Regions from separate parts of the Thaumasiovibrio clandestinus genome, predicted to be linked through region 2. Evidence: predicted binding sites of a transcription regulator. Region 2 holds the regulator's gene; the other holds the start of a gene.

Region 1 (3,177 bases), on a different contig from region 2:
TGTTGATGCTGATAGCGCTGTTGGGCTACTGGTCTTCTTTGTCAGATACTCAATTGATTGTCAGCAATGTGCTGGTCTCGTTAGTGACCTTGATTTTCGCTGCGTTGATTTGGGTCTTTCATGTTTTTCGTGCGACAGCGCCTAATCGCTGGCAGTTGCTCTCGGTAATGTCACTGCTGTTGTTTGCTCTATTGATGCAGCACTGATTTCGTTCCGATGGATGAATGGTTCGACCATCTCCTTTATCCGTAGGGTTTGCCGTCGTATCGTTTAAAACGGGATTTGGTTGAGTCGCTTAGTCAGATTACTCAGTTAAGCGAGAAATAGTGCGGTATTTCACGTCAATTCTTTGTCGACAGAGCTAATATGTAATTAGCGACGCAGTCGAAGTCCTGGTCGTAGACACCACGATTGTTAAGGAGATGGTATGGAAATACATAATCTACTGAGCTTAGATAGCCGTATAGCACTGGGTATTGTGAATGAGCGGCTTCGTTTAGAGTGTGACAGCATGGAAGAACTTGTTCTTCGTTACGAATTGGACGTGGAAGCGCTAGTCAGTAAAATGGCCGACTTAGGTTACCACTACGATGCGATAACCAATCAATTTAAGTAAATCTGCGCAGCTGCAATCGAGCTGTCACAGCGTGTTACTGTGGCTGCGTACCGTTTTTATCCCTTCTAAGTGACCATGGCATTGCTGCCGAGCAATGCTAAAAAACGACTGTAGATAGCGACGTTTTTTATCATTATCACGTACAGCAGCATAGAGTCTACGCCACAAACCGCTCCCCAGTGGACGAGAGACAATCAGCCCTTGTTGCGCATAATCATAAACAGCCCAGTTAGGTAATGCAGCTATTCCTAACCCCGCCGACACCATCTGTATGAGCATCAGAGTATTGTCTGCCTGTTTCCACTGCTTGGGCTCGACACCAGCAGGAGAAAGAAAGTGATTAACGATGTCTAAACGCTGTTTTTGTACGGGGTAACTGAGCAGGGTTTGATCTGCAATATCTTCTGGGTTTATGGTCGTGTGATTAATCAGGGGGTGATTGGTAGCCATAATCAGTTGCATCTCAAAATCAAATAGCGCTTCGTAATGGATCTCACCGCGTGGACGAATATCCGATGTCACGACTAAATCTAATTCGCCTTGAATTAGAGCAGGGAGAGGATCGAAGCCGAAGCCGGAGGAAAAATCGAGCTCTACCTCAGGCCAATGGGTCTGATAGTCCTTGATGGCGGGCATCAGCCACTGAAAACAAGAATGACAATCTATCGCCATGTGAAGCCGTCCATTGATCTCTTCTTTTAAAGCAACAAGCTCATTTTCTGTGCGCGTTATCATTGGTAGAACTTGATCGGCCAATGCTAATAGCACTTTTCCCTCGGCAGTGAAGTTGACAGGTTTAGTTTTGCGTAAGAACAGTGGGCTACAAAGCTTTTGCTCCAACTCTTTGATTTGGTGTGATAGCGCTGATTGGGTAAGACATAAGATATTGGCGGTGGCCGTCAATGAACCAGTCTCTCGTAGGGTTGCGAGTGTACGTAGATGTTTAAGCTCTAACATGAATTATTTTCAACGTCCATTTGAATTAATTGTGATTGTTTCATTCAAGATACTCCTAGATTATGGTTCTGTAAACATCTAGACGGCTAAAAGGATATGAATATGACCACGACTCACATTTTAGGTTACCCACGCATTGGTGCGAAGCGGGAACTGAAATTCGCCTTAGAATCTTATTGGCAGGGAGACATTGACCAAAAAGCGCTGAATGCGGTCGCAGCATCGCTAAGAGCAACACATTGGAAGGATCAAGCTGAGGCAGGGCTGGAGTACGTTACAGTCGGAGATTTTGCTTGGTATGATCATGTATTAACAACCAGTTTGATGTTGGGGAACATCCCTCGTCGTCACGCTAATGGTCACCCGGACCTTGATACGCTGTTTCGTATTGCCCGTGGTCGCGCCAAAACGGAGTGTGGGTGTGCTGCTGCTGACATGACCAAGTGGTTTAATACCAACTATCACTATATCGTGCCTGAATTTGAACAAGATACGCAGTTCTCATTGAGTTGGCATCAATTGTTTGAAGAGATAGCAGAAGCACAACAACAAGGGCACAAAGTAAAGCCTGTATTACTGGGTCCTCTCTCTTACCTGTGGCTGGGTGTTGAAAAATCAACCGATTTCGATCGCTTAACGCTATTGCCACGCTTATTGGCTGCCTATCAGCAAATTATTCAAAAGTTGGTCGCACTTAACATTGATTGGGTACAGATAGATGAGCCCATTCTAGCGCTAGATTTACCTCAAGCGTGGCGGGCGAGTTTTAAGCTCGCTTATCAAGTAATACGCGGTGATATAAAGGTCCTTCTAACAACCTACTTTGATGACATAGCAACGCAGCTAGATATCATTTCAACATTAGCGATTGATGGCTTACATGTCGATTTAGTGTCCGCACCAAAACAACTCAACGTTGTCGTAGAAACGCTGCCAAGCGATTGGGTGCTGTCGGTCGGTGTCGTGAATGGTCGTAATGTTTGGCGTAGCGACCTATCGTCTTGGTACAAAACCTTAGCGCCGCTTCAAGCTGATTTAGGTGAGCGTTTATGGATCGGCTCTTCGTGTTCATTGCTTCATAGCCCCATTGATTTAGAGAGTGAAGAGAAGCTTGATAAAGGTGCGAAGAGTTGGTTTGCGTTTGCGAAACAAAAGCTCTCGGAGATCACGCTATTGGCTGACGCCTTAAATGGAAAGCGCGATGCTATAGCACAATGTCATGCTTATAGTGCATCGATTGTTGCGCGTCGAAGTGATGAAAAAGTGCATAACTCAAACGTACAGGCTCGGCTTCGTGATTGGAATGCCACACTGGCGCAAAGAAGCGCAGATTATCCGTTGCGTGCCCAAGCGCAACAACAGGCACTTAACTTGCCTACTTATCCAACCACTACGATAGGCTCTTTCCCACAAACCAGTGAAATTCGTCAGCAACGCCGTCAATTTAAAGCCGGTCAATTAAGTGAAATGGAATACAATTTAGCGTTACGCGGTCACATAAAGGAGGCCATTCAGCGTCAAGAGAAGCTAGAGTTGGATGTTTTGGTGCATGGTGAAGCAGAGCGCAATGATATGGTCGAGTATTTTGCAGAGTTACTGGATGG
Region 2 (3,177 bases):
GTTGTTTGGACCAAAGGCCATGATAATGCGCTGTCAACTTCTGGTTGAGCCGCTCGCTCAGCGCGCAATACCGTGCGAGAATCAATCGCAACCGCTGGCATTTGCTGCTGGTTAAGTAATGCTGTTAATAAACGTGCTGACCAAACCTCTCCAAACCCTTGAATATGACTCTGTTGGTCTAGGGTTAAAGGATTTTCACCCCATAGAGCAATCTGGCGAATATCACTAGATAGGCGATCTAATAAGGAAGCATCAGACGGTAGCAAGCCTTGGATCAAGGTCTGTTGATATTGACGAATGTGCATCAACGTTTCATGTGCCAAACGCCCGTCTTGCTCGCAATAAGAAATAAATTCCAGCAGTTGATTTGTTGTCTCTCCCGCAGCGGACACCACAACCAAATCTTCTTGGGTAGAGTAGTTTCGCAATAACTCCACGACACGCTGATAACAACTAACATCCGCAAGGCTGCTGCCGCCAAACTTATGCAACTGACGTTGTTTATTCATTATGCCCCCTCTCTAGGCGAGCAAACGCTTGCTGCAAGTCGGCAACTAAATCACGGCTATCTTCCAGCCCGACCGATAAACGCAATAAGCCAGCCCCTATACCTGCCTCTCTTTGTGCTTCATCAGACATCGCTCGATGTGTCATGCTACTCGGGTGACAAATTAACGACTCAACCCCGCCTAACGACTCCGCCAATGAGAAGTGCTGTAGTGCGTGAAGAAACGTCTTCAGCTCTTCCTCCGTCGCACTCAGTTCAAAGCTCAACATGGCACCAAACCCTGTTTGTTGCTTTGCGGCAATATCATGACCAGGGTGAGCAGGCAAACTAGGATGATATAAGGCACTAACACGCTCTTGATGCTGCAGGCAGTCGAGGACCGCTTGACAGTTTTCCTCATGCATTCGCATTCTCGGCACCAAGGTGCGCAACCCTCGCAAGGTTAAATAGGCATCAAATGCGCCGCCAGTCGCTCCGATACAGTTACCCCACCAACGCAGCGTTTCTATTTGCTGCTCATCACGCGCGACCAATGCGCCACCGATAACGTCAGAATGACCATTAAGGTACTTGGTCGTCGAGTGAACAACAAAATCAGCGCCTAATGTTAATGGCCGTTGCCAGACAGGGCTCAAGAAAGTGTTATCCACCACCACCAACGCGCCAATTTCACGGGCTTTTTTACAAACTTTCTCAATATCTACGATGCGTAGCAAGGGGTTTGATGGCGTTTCAAGCCAAATTAATGCTGGCTTGGCTTGGAGTGCTTGCTCAAACGCATTGTCGTCGTACTGATCGACAAATTGAAGCTGGAAGTCGCCTTTCTGCGCTCGGCTATTAAACAACCGATAAGTGCCTCCATAACAGTCATGCGGAGCAAGTATCAAATCATCAACTCCCAGTAAGGCTGAAATTAATAAGTTGATCGCAGACGTGCCACAGTTTGTTACGACAGCCCCTGCACCACCTTCCAGTTGGGCAATCGCATCACCAACCAGATCGCGGGTAGGATTACCACCACGAGAATAATCATACTCTGGCACTTCACCCAGTTGGGTAAACCCGTAATTCGTGGTTAAATAGATTGGAGGAACGACCGCATTGTATTGACTGTCTGATTCAATACCGGTTCGCACAGCGATCGTCGCCAGTTGCTTGTCACTCATAAACTCATCCTTGTTTCAGTAACCTGCGCATTTCTTTATTATCACAGATTGCAAACGTAAACCCTTATACCACCTTACTGCGTACGCAGTGAGACGTCAACACTTCTAGACGTCTATATGTCTTTGCTTATGGCAGTAAAAGCAGCTAAAATTCCCCTTATACATCTTTCAACAATTTTAATATCGCTGGCTAAGTAGGTGCAGAATGACGAAGTGGAATGGTGAATACATCAGCCCATATGCAGAGCATGGTAAAAAAAATGAGCAAGTAAAAAAGATTACAGTCTCAATTCCATTGAAAGTATTAAAGATTCTGACAGATGAACGAACCCGTCGTCAGGTTAATAATCTGCGTCACGCGACCAACAGTGAACTTCTGTGTGAAGCTTTTTTGCATGCCTATACGGGACAACCGCTACCAACGGATGACGACATTCGTAAAGATTCGCCAGACGACATTCCTGTTGAAGCTAAACGCATGATGGAAGAGTTGGGCATTGCATTCGAAGAACTCACCGAAGAGTAAATCTTTTCGAACAAAAAAAACCAGCCACACGGCTGGTTTTTTTGGCTCCAAATTAGGGTTAATCTAATTAGGCTTCCATATAGTTTGCTGGCATCTCAATTCGTGCAACACCAGACTCAACTGCCGCAACGGCCACCGCTTTGGCCACACGTGACAGCAAACGCGGGTCCATCGGTTTTGGAATAATATACTCAGGGCCGAAGCTTAATGCTTCAACGCCAGCGGCATCCAATACCGCCTGCGGTACTGGCTCTTTCGCTAACAAACGAATCGCCTCAACCGCCGCTAGCTTCATCTCATCATTGATCACCTGCGCTCGCACATCTAGTGCACCACGAAACAGGAATGGAAAACACAGAACATTGTTAACCTGATTTGGGTAATCAGAGCGTCCTGTCCCCATAATAAGGTCACTACGCACTGCATGTGCCAACTCTGGCTTAATCTCTGGATCAGGGTTTGAACAAGCAAAAACAACCGGCTTATCAGCCATTAGCTTCAATGCTTCTGGTGGCAACAAGTTTGGTCCCGAGACACCAACAAAGATATCAGCGCCATCAATAACGTCTTCCAACGTACGCTTATCTGTATTGTTGGCAAACAACTGCTTATATTCATTCAGATCATCCCGACGCGTATGAATAACCCCTTTACGATCGAGCATATAAATGCGTTCGCGTTGTGCGCCACACTTGATCAGCAGTTCCATACACGCAACCGCTGCGGCTCCCGCCCCCAAACAAACAATGCGCGCTTCTTTGAGTGATTTTCCTTGTAACTCAAGCGCATTCAACATTCCAGCCGCAGTAACGATCGCTGTACCGTGCTGATCATCATGGAAAACTGGCACCTGACAACGTTCAATAAGACGGCGCTCAATCTCAAAGCAGTCAGGGGCTTTAATGTCTTCAAGGTTGATCCCGCCAAACGTATCGGCAATATTGGCTACGGTATCAACGAATTCATCAATTGTGCGA

The links. The regulator MetJ, encoded in region 2, represses methionine synthesis genes. The targets are predictions, from matches to a motif close to TTAGACNTNTANANGTCTAA.
Region 1: the regulator MetJ is predicted to act here: its motif matches at 1,644-1,663, upstream of metE (5-methyltetrahydropteroyltriglutamate--homocysteine S-methyltransferase).

Annotation. Positions count from the first base shown of each region.
Region 1 is NZ_JBLBVL010000003.1:380,661-383,837, forward strand. Features, by position in the region: gene ACKLNH_RS07365 (hypothetical protein) at 1-206, shown strand, start outside; gene ACKLNH_RS07370 (DUF4250 domain-containing protein) at 428-616, shown strand; gene ACKLNH_RS07375 (LysR substrate-binding domain-containing protein) at 641-1,573, opposite strand; gene metE (5-methyltetrahydropteroyltriglutamate--homocysteine S-methyltransferase) at 1,676-3,177, shown strand, end outside.
Region 2 is NZ_JBLBVL010000009.1:63,813-66,989, reverse strand. Features, by position in the region: gene ACKLNH_RS13405 (bifunctional aspartate kinase/homoserine dehydrogenase II) at 1-509, opposite strand, end outside; gene ACKLNH_RS13400 (O-succinylhomoserine (thiol)-lyase) at 502-1,674, opposite strand; gene metJ (met regulon transcriptional regulator MetJ) at 1,880-2,200, shown strand; gene ACKLNH_RS13390 (malic enzyme-like NAD(P)-binding protein) at 2,268-3,177, opposite strand, start outside.